Regions from separate parts of the Streptomyces sp. NPDC002055 genome, predicted to be linked through region 1. Evidence: predicted binding sites of a transcription regulator. Region 1 holds the regulator's gene; the other holds the start of a gene.
The links. Region 1 encodes HspR, which represses chaperone genes until heat shock. Its sites were predicted from a motif close to TTGAGNNNNNNNNNCTCAA; they were not measured.

Region 1 (9,765 bases):
AGCCGACGGACCGGGACGGCGGACCGCCGGGCAGCGTGGCCACCCTCCGGGACACCACCGAGCTGCGGGCGCTCACCGGCAAGGCCGACAGCGCCCGGAAGCGGCTCAAGCTGCTCTACGACGCGGGGGTGCGGATCGGCACCAGCCTGGACGTGGTGCGCACCTGCGAGGAGCTGGCGGAGTTCGCGGTGCCCCGGTTCGCCGACTTCGTCACCATCGACCTGGTGGACCCCGTGCTGCACGGCGAGGAGCCGACCGGCAACGGCACGGACATGCGCCGCACGGCGACCAGCGGCATCCGGGAGGACCACCCGCTCTACCCGCTCGGCCGGCTCATCCACTTCGTCCCGTCCACCCCGCAGGCCTGGGGGTTCTCCAGCGGGCAGGCGGTCATGGAGCCGGACCTCACCGCGTTCGGGGGCTGGCAGGAACAGGACCCCGAGCGGGCCCGGCGGATCGTCGACTTCGGCATCCACTCGATGATCACCGTCCCGCTGCGGGCCCGGGGCGTGGTGCTGGGGATGGCCAGCTTCTGGCGCGCCGAGAAGCCCGAGCCGTTCGAGGAGGACGACCTGTCGCTGGCGGAGGAGCTGGTGGCGCGGGCGGCGGTCAGCGTCGACAACGCCCGCCGCTACACCCGCGAGCACACCATGGCCGTGACCCTCCAGCGCAGCCTGCTGCCCCGCACCCTGCCCGACCAGACCGCGCTCGACGTCGCCTACCGCTACCTCCCGGCGCAGGCCGGGGTGGGCGGCGACTGGTTCGACGTCATCCCGCTGCCGGGGGCGCGGGTGGCGCTGGTCGTCGGGGACGTCGTGGGGCACGGGCTGCACGCCACCGCGACGATGGGCCGGCTGCGCACCGCGATCAACAACTTCTGCACCCTCGACATGCCGCCCGACGAGCTCCTCTTCCACCTCGACGAGCTCGTGGCCCGGATCGACCAGGACGAGGCCCAGGAGGGCGGCGGCGAGGCGATCACCGGGGCCACCTGCCTGTACGCGATCTACGACCCGGTCTCGCGGACCTGCACCGCCGCCCGGGCCGGACACCCGCCGCCCGCCGTGGTGCACCCCGACGGCAGCGTGGACTTCCCGGAGCTGCCCAGCGGGCCGCCGCTGGGCCTGGGCGGCATGCCGTTCGAGACGGGCGAGCTGCGGCTGCCGGAGGACTCCCGGCTGGTGCTCTACACCGACGGGCTCATCGAGGACCGCGACCGGGACATCGACGAGGGCCTGGAGCTGCTGCGCACCGCCCTGTCCGGCCATCCGGAGCGGAGCCCGGAGGACACCTGTGACGCGGTACTCGAAGCGCTGATGCCGGACCGGCCGGTGGACGACATCGCGCTGATCGTCGCCCGGACGCACATCGTCCCGGAGGACCAGGTCGCCGAGTGGGACGTCCCGTCCGACCCGTCCGCGGTCGCCCGGGTGCGGGCGGATGTGACCCGGAAGCTGGGGGAGTGGGAGGTGGACGAGGACATGGTGTTCACCACGGAGCTCATCCTCAGCGAGCTGATCACCAACGCCATCCGCTACGCCACCGGCCCGATCCGGGTGCGGCTGCTCCGCGACCGCACTCTGATCTGCGAGGTCTCCGACACCAGCAACACCTCGCCGCATCTGCGGCGGGCGGCCACCACGGACGAGGGCGGCCGGGGGCTCTTCCTCGTCGCCCAGTTCGCCGAGCGGTGGGGCACGCGCTACATCGCCCAAGGCAAGATCATCTGGACCGAGCTGCCGCTCCAGGGCGGTGCCCGGCAGATCATGCCCTTCGACCTGGAGGCGGAGGAGCTGTAAGGGCATCTTGGGCCCGGCACCCCGACGGCCCCGGCACCCCCGTCCCCCTTCCTCCGGAAACGCCGACGGCCGGCCCCGCGCGATGCGGGACCGGCCGTCGGTGTTCTCCGGAGAGAGGCGGGGGACGCCGTCGGGCCCTCGGGCCGTACCGGCGTCTCCCCGGCTACTTCACCGGCTCGGGCTCCGGCTCGTCCGCCGGCTCGGCGTCGCCCGCCGGGTCGGCCGGCGGGGTCTTCACCGAGTCCAGGAGCAGCTGGGCCACATCCACGACCTGGAGCGACTCCTTGGCCTTGCCGTCGTTCTTCTTGCCGTTGACCGAGTCGGTCAGCATGACGAGGCAGAACGGGCAGGCGGTGGAGACGATGTCCGGGTTGAGGGACAGCGCCTCGTCCACGCGCTCGGTGTTGATGCGCTTGCCGATCCGCTCCTCCATCCACATGCGCGCACCGCCGGCGCCGCAGCAGAAGCCCCGCTCCTTGTGGCGGTGCATCTCCTCGTTGCGCAGGCCCGGCACCTTGGCGATGATCTCGCGCGGCGGCGTGTAGACCTTGTTGTGGCGGCCCAGGTAGCAGGGGTCGTGGTAGGTGATCAGACCCTCGACCGGGGTGACCGGGATCAGCTTGCCCTCGTCCACCAGGTGCTGGAGCAGCTGGGTGTGGTGGATGACCTCGTACTCGCCGCCGAGCTGCGGGTACTCGTTGGCGATGGTGTTGAAGCAGTGCGGGCAGGTCGCGACGATCTTCTTCTTGGACTTCTCGACCGTCACGCCCTCGTCACCCGCGGCGGAGCCGCTGTCGGACGGAGTTTCGCCGAACGCCATGTTCAGCATCTCGACGTTCTGCTGGCCGAGCTGCTGGAACAGGAACTCGTTGCCCAGACGGCGGGCGGAGTCACCGGTGCACGCCTCGTCGCCGCCCATGATCGCGAACTTGACGCCCGCGATGTGCAGCAGCTCCGCGAAGGCCTTGGTGGTCTTCTTGGCGCGGTCCTCCAGGGCGCCGGCGCAGCCGACCCAGTAGAGGTAGTCGACCTCGGTGAGGTCCTCGATGTCCTTGCCGACGACCGGGACCTCGAAGTCGACCTCCTTGGTCCACTCCAGCCGCTGCTTCTTGGCCAGGCCCCAGGGGTTGCCCTTCTTCTCCAGGTTCTTGAGCATCGTCCCGGCCTCGCTCGGGAAGGACGACTCGATCATCACCTGGTAGCGGCGCATGTCGACGATGTGGTCGATGTGCTCGATGTCCACCGGGCACTGCTCGACGCAGGCGCCGCAGGTGGTGCAGGACCAGAGGACGTCCGGGTCGATGACGCCGTTCTCCTCCAGGGTCCCGATCAGCGGGCGCTCGGCCTCGGCCAGGGCCGCCGCCGGAACGTCCTTGAGCTGCTCCGCGGTGGCCTTCTCCTCGCCCTCGGCGTCCTTGCCGCCGCCCGCGAGCAGGTACGGCGCCTTGGCGTGCGCGTGGTCGCGCAGCGACATGATGAGCAGCTTCGGGGAGAGCGGCTTGCCGGTGTTCCAGGCGGGGCACTGCGACTGGCAGCGGCCGCACTCGGTGCAGGTGGAGAAGTCGAGGATGCCCTTCCAGGAGAAGTGCTCGACCTGGGAGACGCCGAACTGGTCGTCCTCGCCCGGGTCCTCGAAGTCGATCGGCTTGCCGCCGGAGACCATCGGCTGGAGCGCGCCGAGCGCCACGTCGCCGTCCGCCTCGCGCTTGAACCAGATGTTGGGGAAGGCCAGGAAGCGGTGCCAGGCCACGCCCATGTCGGTCTTGAGCGAGACCGTGATCATCCAGATGAAGGACGTCGCGATCTTGACCAGCGCGAAGAAGTAGGTGAGGTTCTGCAGGGTGCCCAGGCTCAGGCCCTTGAAGAACGCGACCAGCGGGTACGAGATGAAGAACGCCGGCTCGTAGTGGTCCACGCCGTGCTGGGCGCCCTCCAGGGCGTGCAGCGTGACGATGCAGATGCCGACGATGAGGATGACGGTCTCGACGAAGTAGGCCTGGCCGGTGTTGGAGCCCGCGAACCGGGACTTGCGGCCGGCCCTGCCGGGCCTGCTCATCTGGCGGATGACGATCAGGGTCACGATGCCGACCGTCGTCAGGGTGCCGATCAGCTCGACGAACATCTCCCACGGCAGCCAGTCGCCGATGAACGGGATCAGCCAGTCGGCCTGGAAGAGCTGGCCGATGGCGTTGACGATCGTCAGGAGCAGCGAGAAGAAGCCCACCGCCACGAACCAGTGCGCCACGCCGACGACGCCCCAGCGGTTCATCCGGGTGTGGCCGAGGAACTCCTTGACCACGGTGATGGTGCGCTGCGTGGGGTCGTCCGTGCGGGAACCGGCGGGTACGGGCTGGCCGAGCCGTACGAAGCGGTAGATCTGCAGGATGGCACGGCCGAACAGCGCGACGCCGACCGCGATTAGGACCAGCGACACAATGATCGCGGCGAGTTGCATTAGGGGGCTCCTCGGGCCTGCGAGAGCTGTCTGGGAGGCTGTGTCCCCCTGCGGGCGGGCACCGGGACCCCAGACTTACTAAGCGGTAACTTTTCCAGTCTTGCTGACATTACCCAGGATCGCAGGCCGCATGAAGCCGCCCGGCCGGTGATCTGCGTCGCCCAGGCAACCCTTCGCTGCCGCCGCCGGCCCCGGCCGCCCCGCCCCGCGGACCCCGCCATTCCGGCCGTGACATGCCATCCCGCATAAGACTTGAGTAAGGGTGACTCAGGTCTGTTGACAGGGAAAAGTGGATCATGCACGCTTGAGTCTGTTCCGCTCAAGTCCTCTGGAGGAAGCGATCATGGCACGTGCGGTCGGCATCGACCTGGGTACGACGAACTCCGTCGTCAGTGTTCTCGAAGGCGGTGAGCCCACCGTCATCACCAACGCCGAGGGCGCCAGGACCACGCCGTCTGTTGTGGCCTTCGCCAAGAACGGCGAGGTGCTCGTGGGCGAGGTCGCGAAGCGCCAGGCGGTCACCAACGTCGACAGGACCATCCGGTCGGTCAAGCGCCACATGGGCACCGACTGGAAGATCGACCTGGACGGCAAGGACTTCAACCCGCAGCAGATGTCTGCGTTCATTCTGCAGAAGCTGAAGCGGGACGCCGAGTCCTACCTCGGTGAGAAGGTCGCGGACGCGGTCATCACCGTCCCGGCCTACTTCAACGACTCCGAGCGCCAGGCCACCAAGGAGGCCGGCGAGATCGCGGGTCTCAACGTTCTGCGCATTGTCAACGAGCCGACCGCGGCCGCCCTCGCCTACGGGCTGGAGAAGGACGACCAGACCATTCTGGTCTTCGACCTCGGCGGCGGCACCTTCGACGTCTCGCTGCTCGAGATCGGCGACGGCGTGGTGGAGGTCAAGGCCACCAACGGTGACAACCACCTCGGTGGTGACGACTGGGACCAGCGCGTCGTCGACTACCTGGTCGAGCAGTTCAAGAACGGCCACGGCGTCGACCTGGCCAAGGACAAGATGGCTCTCCAGCGCCTCCGTGAGGCCGCGGAGAAGGCGAAGATCGAGCTGTCCTCGTCCACCGAGACCACGATCAACCTGCCCTACATCACGGCGTCCGCCGAGGGCCCGCTGCACCTGGACGAGAAGCTCACCCGGGCCCAGTTCCAGCAGCTCACCTCGGACCTGCTCGAGCGCTGCAAGACCCCGTTCCACAACGTCATCAAGGACGCCGGCATCCAGCTGTCCGAGATCGACCACGTGGTCCTCGTCGGTGGCTCCACCCGGATGCCCGCCGTCGCCGAGCTCGTCCGCGACCTGACCGGCGGCAAGGACGCCAACAAGGGCGTCAACCCGGACGAGGTCGTCGCCATCGGCGCCGCCCTGCAGGCCGGCGTGCTCAAGGGCGAGGTCAAGGACGTCCTGCTGCTCGACGTCACCCCGCTGTCCCTCGGTATCGAGACCAAGGGCGGCATCATGACGAAGCTCATCGAGCGCAACACCACGATCCCGACCAAGCGCTCCGAGATCTTCACGACGGCCGAGGACAACCAGCCGTCCGTGCAGATCCAGGTCTACCAGGGCGAGCGCGAGATCGCGGCGTACAACAAGAAGCTCGGGATGTTCGAGCTCACCGGCCTCCCGCCGGCCCCGCGCGGCGTCCCGCAGGTCGAGGTCACCTTCGACATCGACGCCAACGGCATCATGCACGTCGCCGCGAAGGACCTCGGCACGGGCAAGGAGCAGCGGATGACCGTCACCGGTGGCTCCGCGCTGCCGAAGGACGACATCGACCGCATGATGCGCGAGGCCGAGCAGTACGCGGAGGAGGACCACAAGCGCCGCGAGGCCGCCGAGACCCGCAACCAGGCCGAGCAGCTCGTCTACCAGACGGACAAGTTCCTCAAGGACAACGAGGAGAAGGTCCCGGGCGACGTCAAGACCGAGGTCGAGACCGCGCTCACCGAGCTGAAGGAGAAGCTCGAGGGCGACGACACCGCCGAGATCCGCACCGCGACCGAGAAGGTCGCCGCGGTGAGCCAGAAGCTGGGCCAGGCGATGTACGCCAACGCCCCGGCGGACGGCGCGGGCGCGGCCGGTGCCGGTGCCGAGGGCGACGGTGAGGCGAAGGCCGACGACGACGTCGTCGACGCCGAGATCGTCGACGAGGAGAAGCCGAAGGGCGGTGCCGCGTGACGGAGGAGACCCCGGGCTTCGACGAGCAGCCCGACGGCTCTCCCTCCTCGCCTCCCTTCGAGGAGGGGTCCGCCGCCGCGCAGGGTCCGCACGCCGCGGGCCGGGACGGCGCGAAGGCCGACGGGTCCGCCGACCAGGCGGGCCCGGCGGCCCCGGCGGGGGACGAGCTGCAGACCGTGGGCCTGCAGGCGCAGCTGGACCAGGTGCGGACGGCGCTCAACGAGCGCACGGCCGACCTCCAGCGCCTCCAGGCCGAGTACCAGAACTACCGCCGCCGGGTGGAGCGGGACCGGATAACGGTCAAGGAGATCGCCGCGGCGAACCTCCTGACCGAGCTGCTTCCGGTGCTCGACGACATCGGCCGGGCGCGGGAGCACGGTGAGCTGGTCGGCGGCTTCAAGTCGGTCGCCGAATCGGTGGAGGCCACGGCCGCCAAGATGGGGCTGCAGCAGTTCGGCAAGGAGGGCGAGCCCTTCGACCCGCTGATCCACGAGGCCCTGATGCACAGTTATGCGCCCGACGTCACCGAGACGACGTGCGTGTCGATCCTCCAGCCGGGGTATCGCATCGGCGAGCGGACGATCCGTCCCGCACGGGTCGCCGTGGCCGAGCCGCAGCCCGGAGCGTCGCCCAAGGGCGACGGGGGCGACGGGCCGGACGAGGAGAGCGGTGGCCCGGACGAGGGCTGACGCAGCAACAGGGACAGCAGGAGAGGAGGGGCGTCGGGAATGAGCCTGAGCAGGGACTTGCTGGAAAAGGACCTCTACAAGGTTCTCGGCGTCCCCAAGGACGCCACCGAGGCGGAGATCAAGAAGGCGTACCGGAAGCTCGCCCGCGAGTACCACCCGGACGCCAACAAGAACGACGCCAAGGCCGAGGAGCGCTTCAAGGAGATCTCCGAGGCCAACGACGTCCTGGCCGACGCCAAACGCCGCAAGGAGTACGACGAGGCGCGCGCGCTCTTCGGCAACGGAGGGTTCCGTGCCGGTCCGGGCGCGGGCGGCTCCGGCAACTTCAACTTCGACCTGGGCGACCTCTTCGGAGGCGCCCAGGGCGGGGGCGGAGCGGGCGCGGGCGGCTTCGGCGGCGGCGGAATCGGTGACGTCTTCGGGGGACTGTTCAACCGCGGGGGCCCCGGCACCCGCACCCAGCCGCGCCGCGGCCAGGACGTCGAGTCCGAGGTGACGCTCAGCTTCACCGAGGCGGTCGACGGGGCCACGGTCCCGCTGAGGATGTCCAGCTCGGCCGCGTGCAAGGCCTGTTCGGGCACCGGCGACAGAAACGGTACTCCTCGGGTGTGCCCGACCTGTGTCGGCACCGGTCAGGTCAGCCGCGGCGGCGGTGGCGGCTTCTCCCTCACCGACCCGTGCGTGGAGTGCCGCGGCCGCGGGCTGATCGCCCAGGATCCGTGCGAGACCTGCAAGGGCAGCGGGCGCGCCACCAGCTCCCGCACCATGCAGGTGCGGATCCCGGCGGGGGTCGCCGACGGCCAGCGCATCCGGCTGCGCGGCAAGGGCGCGCCGGGCGAGCGCGGCGGGCCCAACGGCGATCTGTACGTCGTGGTGAACGTCGATCCGCACCCGGCCTTCGGCCGCAAGGGCGACAACCTCACCGTCACCGTGCCCGTCACCTACCCGGAGGCGGCGCTCGGCGGCGAGGTCAAGGTGCCCACCCTCGGCGGCCCGCCGGTCACGCTCAAGCTGCCGGCCGGGACGCCCAACGGGCGCACCATGCGTGCCCGCGGCAAGGGCGCGGTCCGCAAGGACGGCACCCGCGGCGACCTGCTGGTCACCGTGGAGGTCAGCGTCCCCAAGGACCTCGGCGACGAGGCGAGGGAAGCGCTGGAGGCCTTCGCCGAGGCCACCGCGGGGGAGGACCCGCGGGCCGAGCTGTTCCAGGCCGCGAAGGGAGCATGAGATGGACGGCCGAGGATTGCCCGGAGGCAGGGGCGGCAGGAGCCGCAACCCCTACGAGCTGACCGACGAATCGCCCGTCTACGTCATCTCGGTCGCCGCTCAGCTCTCGGGTCTGCACCCGCAGACCCTGCGGCAGTACGACCGGCTGGGCCTGGTCTCCCCGGACCGCACGGCGGGCCGGGGCCGGCGCTACTCGGCCCGGGACATCGAGCTGCTCCGACAGGTGCAGGAGCTGTCCCAGGACGAGGGCATCAACCTCGCCGGCATCAAGCGCATCATCGAACTGGAGAACCAGGTGACGGCGCTCCAGCAGCGGGTCGCCGAGCTCCAGCAGGCGGTCGAGGGCGCGGCGGCGGCCATCCAGCAGCGCGAGGCCGCGGTGCACGCCTCGTACCGCCGGGACCTGGTGCCGTACCAGGACGTCCAGCAGACCAGCGCGCTGGTGGTCTGGCGGCCGAAGCCGAAGCGCTCGGAGTAGCGGGCGCCGGACAGCACGACAGGGGCCGGGAGGACGATCGTTCCTCCCGGCCCCTGTGTCATGCGCCGTGTCATGCGCCGTGTCATGTGCCGTGTCGTGTGCCGCCGGGCGGGCCCGGCGGCGGTGCTACTGCTCCGACTCGTTGCGGATCCACTCGTTGCCGCCCAGCGGGTAGTCGTAGTGCGGACTGCCGCCCGTGCCGCTGGTGCGGAACGGCTTGCCGTGGTCGTCGATCCGCACCGTGCCCTGCCGGTCGCCGCTGGACCAGCGGAGCTCCAGATACCAGCTCACGTCGTGGGTCTGGGTGCCGGCGAGCACGTAGAAGACCTCGGGGTCGGACTCACTGACCTTGTACGGGAAGTCGCGCTGCCCGTCCCGCGGCGAGGTCTGGGGGCGGCCGGCGTCGAGGTCGACGCCGAACGAGCGGGTGACGACGTCACCGCCGCAGCCGACGCCCATGCTGTACACGTTCCGGTCCAGCGGTGCCCGGCTGCTCACCACATGGACGTCCAGGCCCTGCACCACCACGGTGTCCTTCCCGGTGCCCTGGACGGTGAGTTCGACGAGCTGGTCACCGGCGGAGACGGCGTCCAGCGACCGCACCCACCGCGGGGCATCCTGCTCGCCGGGCGGCGGTCCCACGTCGTCCGGCGAGCGGTCCACCAGGTACTTCCGGCTGCACGGGGGGTTCTCCCAGGCGTAGGGGCGGGTGGCCACCGTCACCGAGGCCGGGGCCGAGGAAGGGCTGGTGCCGGCGGACGGGGGATCCGCCGGCGAGCCCGGGACCGGGCCGTCCTCGCCGCCCTTGCCGCGGGACGCCGACACGCTCGGCTTCGCGGAGCGCGAGGGGGACGCGGAGGGAGAGGTCGTGGCCCGGGGCGGCTCGTCGTCGGAGACGGTGTCGTTGCCGACGGGGGCGC
Region 2 (9,765 bases), on a different contig from region 1:
GTGAACATCACGACAGAGTTGAGGAACAACTCCCTCGACACCCTGTCTAACGCGTTCCGCGCGCGCCGGTTGGAAAAGACCGGGGGCGCCTGGCAAGATGCCCGCCCGCAGCACGCCGGAGCCCGTCGAATCCGGTGGAATCCCGGCAGCCGGGACACCGGCCGGGGCGGTTCCCGCGCAGGTCAGAGCCGTTTGGCCGAAAGTATGCGGACGTCCGGCAGACTGGCCGCATGCGCATCGACGTCACCACCGAACCCGGGGATCCCCAACACCCCAACGAGGACTACGCATCGGTGGCCCTACCAGCGTCGGGCCGAGGCGGTGCACTCGTCCTGCTGGACGGGGTGACCCCACCGGAGGACGAGGCCGGATGCACGCACGGTGTTCCGTGGTTCACCGCCCGGCTCGGTGGCGCGCTGCTCGAACTGTCCGGTTCGCGGCGGGATATGACGCTGGCATCCTGTCTCGCGGACGCCATCAGGCGCGCCGCGGACGCTCACTCCGGGGTGTGTGACCTTTCTCACGCCCGCACTCCGCAGGCCACTGTCGTGGCTGTGCGCTGGGACGACGCCGTGGTGGAGCACCTGGTGCTGTCGGACTCCGTGCTGCTGATCGAAGCGGCGGACGGCACCGTCACCCCGGTCCTCGACGACCGCCTCCACCGGCTCCCGGACTCCGTACGGGCGCTGGGCGCCACCGCGCGCTCCCTGCCGCGCGGTTCGGCGGAGCGGGCGGCGGCGCGTGCGGAGTACGGCCGCGCCGTCGAGTCCCTGCGCAACGCCACGGGCGGGTTCTTCACCGCCGCCGCCGATCCGGAGGTGGCCCGGCTGGCCGTGACCGGCAGCACGCCGCGGTCGGACGTCCGGGCGCTCGCCGCGCTGACGGACGGCGCGGCCCGCTGGACGGAGGTCTTCCGCAAGGGGGACTGGGCGGCGTGCCTCTCGGTGCTGCGCGGGGCGGGAACCCGGGCGCTGGTCACCGCGGTACGGGAGGCGGAGGCCGCCGACCCGGAGGGCGAGACGTACCCGCGGGGCAAGGCACGGGACGACGCGTCGGTGGTGTTCGCGGAGCTCTGACGGCGGGCCCGGCCGAGGTTCCGACGACCGGCCCACCGGGGGTTCTGACGGCCGGCCGCAGGCTCTGATGGCCGGTCGGCCGGGCTGCCCTGGGCAGGCCGGAGGCCCGGCGGCCCTGCGAGGGGCTGCCGGGCCTCCGTGCGGTGTGCGCGAGGGGGCGTCAGGCCGTGACCGGCAGCGACACCAGCGCGCGGGACCGGAACGAGGTCCGCCACGGCAGTTCGTCCACCGGGGCCGCGGGCGCCAGGTCCGGGAAGCGGCGCAGCAGGGTGTCGAGGGCGATGCCGACCTCCATGCGGGCCAGGGGCGCCCCGAGGCAGTAGTGGATGCCGTGCCCCAGGGAGAGGTGGCCGGTGTCCTCGCGTCGGATGTCGAAACGATCCGGATCCGGGTAGCGGTCGGGGTCGCGGTTGGCGGAGGCCAGGCACAGCAGCACCGTGTCGCCGGACGGGATGTCCACGCCTCCGACGTCCATCGTCTCCAGCGGGAAGCGGCGAACGGCCATCTGCTGCGGCATGGCAAAGCGGTGGATCTCCTCGACCGCCCCGGGCAGCAGGCCGGGGGCGGCCCGGAGGGCTTCGAGTTGCTCGGGGTGCTCGAAGAGGGTCAGCAACCCGGCGCTGATGAGATGCTGCGCGTTCTCACTGCCCCCCAAGAGGATCAGGAAGGCCAGGGAGACGAGTTCGTCCTCGCTCAGCCGGTCGCCGTCGTCGCGGACCGCGATGAGCTCGGAGAGCAGATTGCCGTCCGGCTCGGCACGGCGCAGCGCGACGAGGTCGATCAGAAAGCGGTGGAGGAAGTCGACGGCCTCGGCGATCTGGCGAGGATGCTCCGGGGTGAACATCTCCGCCGTGCGGTCCGCGAACGGCCGGCGGTCCGCTTCGGGTACGCCGAGGAGGTCGCCGATGACGGCCATCGGCAGCGGCAGGGAGTAGTCGGCGACGATGTCCGCCGAGCCGTCCTTCTCGATGCGCTGCGCCAGGCCGTCGGCGAGCCGGTCGGCGGTGGCCTGGACGCGCTCGCGCAGTGCCTCGACGGACCGGGGTGTGAAGCCCTTGGAGATCAGCCGGCGCAGGCGGAGGTGGTGGTCGGGGTCGATGTTGAGGAGATTGGCGTCCAGCGCCGGGGGCAGCGAGAAGCCCTTGTACCCCTCCCCGGAATCGGCCTTGTTCACCGACAGCCGGGGGTCGGCGAGACCGGCCCGGACGTCCGCCTCGCGGGTGACGAGCCAGACCGGTGACCCGTCGGGGAGGGCGATCCGGTGCACGGGGTGCTCGGCGCGGAGGCGGGCGTAGAGGGGGTAGGGGTCCTTCAGGCAGGCGGCGTCGAAGGGCTGGGGCAGGGCCTCGCGCTCGGCGGAGGTCTCCGTCGTCATGGTGAGCTCCCTTTCGGAACTGCGGGGGCGCTCCCCGGTAGGTGCCCGTCGGTGGTTACTCGTCAGTTTCGCTTTCCACGTTCAGACGGTTGAGCAACCTGGCCAGTTCCGCGATCTCGCCACTGTCCCAGGTGGCGAGCTTCCGGACGTACCGCGCACGGCGGGCTTTGCGGACGGCGGAGAAGCGGGTGCGGCCCTCGTCGGTGAGCGCCACGAGGGAGGCGCGGCCGTCGGCGGGGTCCGGCTCCCGGACGACCAGACCGAGGTCCTCCAGAGCCCGCAGCTGACGGCTCATCGTGGCCTTGCCGACGCCGAAGTAGCCCGCGAGATCGGTGGCCCGCTGCGCTCCGGCGTCCTCCAGCCGGACGAGCAGCCCGTAGGCGGCCGGTTCGAGGTCGGGGTGGACCGCGCGGGCCATCTCGCCGGAGGAGGCCCGGGCGCGGCGCAGGAAGACCGCCAACTCCCTTTCCAGCGCGAGAAAGGCCTGGTCCCCGCCGTCGGTGCGGTCGGCTCCGGCCGTCTCCTCGGGGCCGCCGGCCCCAGTGTTGTGCACGTCAGCACCCTCTCCGGCTGTCCTCTGCGGGGTTCTCCCCGGGCGGCGGCTGGTGCCGCTCTCCCCAGTATTTCTCAGAAGCGGCAGGGACTGTCATCTGCCCCTTCCGGCCTGGGACCGCTGCTGGGGGCAGGGAACGGCGCCTGGGCGGGCCTGTGGTGCGGCGGCGGTGCGGAACCGGAGGTAGACGAACAGCCGGGCGGCTCGTGCGGCGGCGGGGCTGACCGGAGGCGGACGAACGGCCGCGCGGCGGGACGGGCCGGTGGCACGCGAACGGCCGGGCGGCCCGGTGTTCCCGGGCCGCCCGGCCGCCGCGGTGGTGGCGCCTGCGCCGGAGCCGTTACGCGGCCGCCCGCACCGGGGCCGCCGTGGACTCCAGGGCCAGCTCCATGACCTGACGGACGTCGGAGACGGGGTGGACGTCCAGCTTCTCCAGGATCTCGGCGGGCACCTCGTCGAGGTCGGCCTCGTTCCGCTTGGGGATCACCACGGTGGTGACGCCCGCCCGGTGCGCGGCCAGCAGCTTCTGCTTCACGCCGCCGATGGGCAGCACCCGTCCGGTCAGCGACACCTCGCCGGTCATCGCCACGTCGTCGCGGACCCGGCGGCCGGACAGCAGCGAGGCGAGCGCGGTGGTCATGGTGATGCCCGCGCTCGGCCCGTCCTTGGGCACGGCACCGGCCGGGACGTGCAGGTGCACGCCCCGCTCCTTCAGGTCGCCGACGGGGAGTTCCAGCTCCGCGCCGTGCGAGCGCAGGAAGGAGAGCGCGATCTGCGCCGACTCCTTCATGACGTCACCGAGCTGTCCGGTCAGCGTCAGTCCGCTGCCCCCGGTCTCCGGGTCGGCGAGCGAGGCCTCGACGAAGAGGACGTCGCCGCCCGCCCCGGTGACCGCGAGTCCGGTCGCCACGCCGGGCACCGCGGTGCGCCGCTCGCCCGGGTCCTGGGCGGACTCCGGCACGTGGTGCGGGCGTCCGACGAGCGGCCGCAGGCCGTCCGGGCCGACGGTCAGCGGCAGTTCCTGCTCGCCGAGCTCGTGCCGGGCCGCGACCTTGCGCAGCAGCCGGGCGACGGCCCGCTCCAGGTTCCGCACGCCCGCCTCGCGGGTGTACTCCCCCGCCAGCCGGCGCAGCGCCTCGTCCTCCAGCACCACCTCGCCGGGCTCCAGGCCCGCACGCTCCAGCTGGCGCGGGAGCAGGTGGTCGCGGGCGATGACGACCTTCTCGTCCTCGGTGTAGCCGTCCAGCCGGACCAGTTCCATCCGGTCGAGCAGCGCCTCCGGGATCGCCTCCAGGACGTTGGCGGTGGCCAGGAAGACGACGTCCGACAGGTCGAGCTCGACCTCCAGGTAGTGGTCCCGGAAGGTGTGGTTCTGGGCCGGGTCGAGGACTTCGAGCAGGGCGGCGGCCGGGTCGCCCCGGAAGTCGGACCCCACCTTGTCGATCTCGTCGAGCAGCACCACCGGGTTCATGGCCCCGGCCTCCTTCACGGCGCGGACGATCCGGCCGGGCAGCGCGCCGACGTAGGTGCGCCGGTGGCCGCGGATCTCCGCCTCGTCCCGGACGCCGCCGAGCGCGACCCGGACGAACTTCCGGCCCATCGCGCGGGCGACGCTCTCGCCCAGCGAGGTCTTTCCGACCCCCGGAGGGCCGACGAGGGCGAGGACGGCACCGCCGCGGCGGCCGCCGACGACGCCCAGCCCGCGGTCGGTGCGCCGCTTGCGCACGGCCAGGTACTCGGTGATGCGCTCCTTCACATCGTCGAGGCCGGCGTGGTCGGCGTCGAGGACGGCCTTGGCGCCGGGTATGTCGTACGCGTCCTCGGTCCGCTCGTTCCACGGCAGTTCCAGCACGGTGTCGAGCCAGGTGCGGATCCAGCTGCCCTCGGGGCTCTGGTCGGAGGAGCGCTCCAGCTTGTCGACCTCCTTGAGGGCCGCTTCGCGCACCTTCTCCGGGAGGCCGGCGGCCTCGACCCGGGCCCGGTAGTCGTCGGACTCGTCGTCCGGGTCGCCGCTCAGCTCGGAGAGCTCCTTGCGGACGGCCTCCAGCTGGCGCCGCAGCAGGAACTCCCGCTGCTGCCTGTCGACACCCTCCTGGACGTCCTTGGCGATGGATTCGGCGACGTCCTGCTCGGCGAGGTGCTCGCCGAGCCAGCCGACGGCCAGTCGGAGGCGGGCCACCGGGTCGGTGGTCTCCAGCAGCTGCACCCGCTGCCGCACGGTCAGGAACGGCGAATAGCCGGCGTTGTCGGCGAGCTGGGACACGTCGTCGATCTGCTGCACCCGGTCCACGACCTGCCAGGCGCCGCGCTTGCGCAGCCAGCTGGTGGCGAGGGCCTTGTACTCCTTCATCAGCTCGGTGACGGAGCCCGGCAGCCCCTCGCCGTCGGGGCCGGTGGGAGTGACCTCCTCGACCCGGGTGCCCTCGATCCAGAGGGCGGCGCCGGGCCCGGTGGTCCCGGCCCCCACGCGCACCCGGCTCACGCCGCGGATGAGCGCGCCGGGGTCGCCGTCGGAGAGCCGGCCGACCTGCTCGACGGCGCCGAGGGTGCCGATCCCGGCGTAGGTGCCGTCGACCCGCGGGACCAGCAGCACCTGCGGTTTGCCGCCCCCGGACCGCGCGGCGGCCTGCGCGGCCTCCACCGCGGCCCGCACCTCGGTGTCGGACAGGTCCAGCGGCACCACCATTCCGGGCAGCACGACCTCGTCGTCGAGCGGCAGCACGGGCAGGGTGAGCGGTGTGGACGTCGAAGCCATGATCTCCCCTTAGGCATTCAAGTTGAGCGCTAATGACTCAATGCAGGGAGGGGGCGGGATGTTCCCCGGGCGGCGTTCGCTGTGAGCGATCGACCGCCGGGCTTGCCGGACAGGAGAACCGGCGGGCGGCGCGACTTCTTCCGCCCGGCCGGCGTCATCCACCCTCCAGGACGACACGCGACACGCGACGGGCGACGGGCGACGGGCGACACCGGCCGGGAGGGCGACCGCGGCGGCGCGTGTCAAGAGGGCGCGAGGTAACACGCCGTACAGTGATCATCACCACAATCGATGTATTCACCACGAATCCGTCGCCCTTCCCCATAGATTGGTCCGAGCCGAACAGGTCTTGAACATTCGAGACCAACAGGCCTTACAAAACAGGGGGATTCATGCGCATGACCATGCCGAGCAAGCGGAAGCGAGCGATGGTCGGAGCCGTCGCGGTGCTGGCCCTCGCCGTTCCCGCGGCGAGCGCCGTGGCGGCCGAGATCAGCGGCAGCCGGCTTCCGTTCTCCGTGGCCACCGCGGGCAACAAGGAGGACGGTGACCGCTGGAAGGGCAAGAGCAGCGGCCACGCCAAGGCGTGCGGCGACGTTCCGGTCAACGACACCAGGACGTTCAGCGCGTACATCTATGAGGACCGCAGCTTCCGCCCCGACCCGAAGATAGCCAGCACCTCGCGCAGCTACCGCTCGGGTTACGGCTGTGGCTCGTACAAGGGCACCAGCACCAGCAGCAAGTACTACACCCAGGCCACATGGGCCGGCATTCCCGGCAGCCGCGCCTACGGCTACGTGAACGCCCAGAACTGATCAGGAACGCGGTGTCACTTCTCAACAGCGCCGCCGCGACCGGCTCCGAGCCGGTCGCGGCGGTCGCCGACGTCTCGATGCACTACGGCTCGCTGACCGCGCTGGACCAGGTCTCGCTGGAGTTCCCACCCGGCGTCACCGGACTGCTCGGCCCCAACGGCGCGGGCAAGAGCACCCTGCTCTCCCTGCTGAGCACCGCACGCAGACCCGCCGGTGGCACCGTGACCCTGCTCGGGGAGCAGGCGACGAAGGGCGCCGGGGTGCGGCGCCTGCGCCGGCGGATCGGTGTCCTCCCCCAGCACTTCGGCTTCTACCCGCGCTTCACCGTGCTCGAGTTCACCGAGTACGCGGCATGGCTGCGCAAGGTCCCCGCGGCCGGCCGCCGCGAGGCCGCCCGGGAGGCGCTGCGGCACGTGCAGATGGACCGCCATGCCGACCGCAGGATGGGCGAACTCTCCGGCGGCATGCTGCGGCGCGTCGGTATCGCACAGGCCATGGTCAACAAGCCGGCGCTGGTCCTCCTGGACGAGCCGACCGTCGGACTCGACCCCGCCCAGCGCGTCGGGTTCCGCAGCCTGATCCGGGGACTCGGTGAGCAGTCGGCCGTCGTCATGAGCACGCATCTCGCCGAGGACGTGGCCCACGTGTGCGACCGGGTCGCGGTGCTCCTGGAGGGCACGGTCCGCTTCACCGGCACGGTGTCCGAACTCTGCGCCCTCCCGCACGGGGACGGGAGCGCGGACGACGCGCCCGAGGTGGACGGCGGATCGGTGGAAGCCGGATATCTGCATCTCGCCGGGGCGGAGGCGGTGGGGGCGTGAACCGCATTCTGACGACCGAGATGTGGCGAGGCGAGGCCAAGTGGGTGGCCGCCCTGATGGCGGCCGTCGGTGCCTGGTACTTCGCCTCCGAGGATCCGGCCCAGAGCGACTGGATCGGCTGGTGGACCCAGACCAGCATGAACGTCCAGCTCTTCGGTGTGATCGTGATGGGTTCGGTGATGAGTGGCGTCGCCGCCTGGGGGGCCGGCCGCGACCACCGGCACCGCACCCTGGACTGGGCCGACACCGCCGCACGCAGCGGCTGGACCCGGAACCTGGTGCTCTGGCTCGCCTCCTGGCTGTGGTCGCTGCTGGCCTACGCGGTCTTCACGGCCATCGCCTTCTCGCGAACCGCCGCCATCAGCGACGTCAGCTCACCGGCGTGGACCCCGCTGCTGCTCGGCGCCTCCATGCTGGGGCTGCAGGTCGCCGTCGGCGTGGCCTTCGGCGCGCTGCTGCCGTCCAGGGTGCTCGCTCCCTTCGTGGGCATCGCCTGGTACGGCCTCTTCGTCGGGCTCGCCTTCGCCCCGAAGCACTGGCTGAACCACCTCTTCCCCGCCATCGACGAGCACTGGGACACCACCTTCGCGCCCAGCACCGGCCGACTGCTCACCGCCGCCGTCTGGTGTCTGGCCGCGGGCCTCTGCGCGCTCGCGATTCCCGCGCTGAAGAGGCGGTCGGCGCTCGGCCGCCAGGCTCCCGCGCTGATCGCCCTGACCGTCGTCGCCGCCACGGCGGGCACCGCACTCGTCGTCCTCCCGCCTCCGGCACGCGACTCCTTCTGGGCGAAGCCCGCGCCGCAGCCCGCGCGTCCCGTCTGCGCCACCAGCGGGCGCACCACGGCATGCCTGTGGCCCGACGACCGCCACCTCCTCCCCCGGGTGAACGCGGCGGTGAAACGGCTCGACTCCGGGCTGGGGAAGCTCTCGGGATTCAACCGCGCCTTCTACGCCACCGGTCTGGACCTGCCGAGGGGCCACACCGCGGAGCTGCCGCTGAGCTCCCCCTCCGAAAGTGAAAGCGACCTCGCCGACTCCCTGTTCAGCGCCGCGCTGCCGCAGCCGGCGGGCGGCTGCGAGCCCCACATCCTGAAGTCGATCGGCGGCTACCCGGACACCTTCCTCTTCGAAGCGGCGGTGCGCAGCCGGGCCGGCGCGCCGAGCGAGTACTACGGCGAGCGGTTCGGGAAGGCCCTCGAAAGGATCAACAAGGCACCGTCCGCCGAGCGCGACGCCTGGATCGAGGGCGCCGCGACACGGATCCGCGGCTGCCGGCCCGTCCCGTCGGTCCCGCGGTGAACGCCGCCGTCGCCGTCGCGCGCAGCCGGGGGCTGCCCCGGGCGGCCGGGATCTGCCTCGTCCTGGCCTTGCTGGCGAGCGGGTTCGTGGGGCAGCGGCTCGCGGTGCCCGAGCTGCGCTACCTGTCCGACTTCAGCGTGCCGGTGGCGGAGCTGGTGCCCATCGCCCACGCGGTGCTCCTCGCGACCACGCTCTTCTCCCCGATGGCGGACCTCGAGTGGACGGCGGCGCAGCCCATGCGCCGCCACCGGGCGGTCCATCTGCTGACGCTGCTGGTGCTGGCGGTGGGGCTGTGCGCTCTTCCCCTGGCCGCCGGGGCGCCGGTGCCGGTGTTCGCCGCGGCGGTGCGCAACGCCGTGGGCTATCTCGGGCTCGGCATGATCAGTGCGCGGCTCTTCGGGAGCGGGCTGGCCTGGCTGCTGCCTCTCGGCATGTTCGGTCCCACCCTGTTCCTCGGCGTGGGGCCGAACAACACCCCCGAAGCCTGGGCCTGGTCCATCCAGCCGGCCCACGACGTCCCGGCCGGGGTGGCCGCGGCCGTTCTGTGGGCCGTGGGGCTGGTGCTGGCCGCCACGGGGTCCCCCCGCCGCACGGAGCGGGCCGAGCAGCAGTGACCGCCTGCGGCTGAAGCCGGCTCCGCCCCGAGCGGCATCCCGGTACGGCGCCGGCCCGGCCACCCGTTGCGGCCGGGGCGGCATCAGCAAAAGTGGAGGGCGGGCCGAGAGCCGACGGGTCCCGGCCCGAGGCGAGGCGGCCGGGAACGGGTGACACCCGGGCGCCTACCGGGCCGCCCCGTCCCGGCCGGACGCGGCCGCCCGCGGCGCCGTCCCGGGACCGCACGGCGGCCGGGCGCCGGCCGCATTCCGCTCCTCCTCCCACCCGCGCACCACCGGCCAGCAGGCGACCCCGGTCAGCAGGGCCAGCAGGTGCCCCCAGTTGCTGAGCGGGCTGGCGAGTTCGGCCAGGTCCTGGGCGAGGGCCACCCCGGCGACGCTCAGCACGGCCCAGCGCAGCCGGGGCCGCAGGAGTCCGGCGAGCGCGCCGAGGCCGCCGAGCACGCCGAAGCTGATGC

Region 2: the regulator HspR is predicted to act here: its motif matches at 5,782-5,800, upstream of lon (endopeptidase La).

What each region holds. Positions count from the first base shown of each region.
Region 1 is NZ_JBEOXS010000009.1:171,591-181,355, forward strand. It holds gene ABT112_RS07995 (SpoIIE family protein phosphatase) at 1-1,799, shown strand, start outside; gene ABT112_RS08000 (heterodisulfide reductase-related iron-sulfur binding cluster) at 1,963-4,254, opposite strand; gene dnaK (molecular chaperone DnaK) at 4,598-6,451, shown strand; gene grpE (nucleotide exchange factor GrpE) at 6,448-7,140, shown strand; gene dnaJ (molecular chaperone DnaJ) at 7,180-8,367, shown strand; gene ABT112_RS08020 (heat shock protein transcriptional repressor HspR) at 8,369-8,845, shown strand; partial or broken gene ABT112_RS08025 (transcriptional regulator) at 8,972-9,765, opposite strand, start outside.
Region 2 is NZ_JBEOXS010000022.1:103,444-113,208, forward strand. It holds gene ABT112_RS16330 (hypothetical protein) at 231-1,076, shown strand; gene ABT112_RS16335 (cytochrome P450 family protein) at 1,237-2,451, opposite strand; gene ABT112_RS16340 (MarR family winged helix-turn-helix transcriptional regulator) at 2,507-3,004, opposite strand; gene lon (endopeptidase La) at 3,345-5,759, opposite strand; gene ABT112_RS16350 (hypothetical protein) at 6,158-6,574, shown strand; gene ABT112_RS16355 (ATP-binding cassette domain-containing protein) at 6,586-7,395, shown strand; gene ABT112_RS16360 (hypothetical protein) at 7,392-8,693, shown strand; gene ABT112_RS16365 (hypothetical protein) at 8,690-9,307, shown strand; gene ABT112_RS16370 (rhomboid-like protein) at 9,473-9,765, opposite strand, start outside.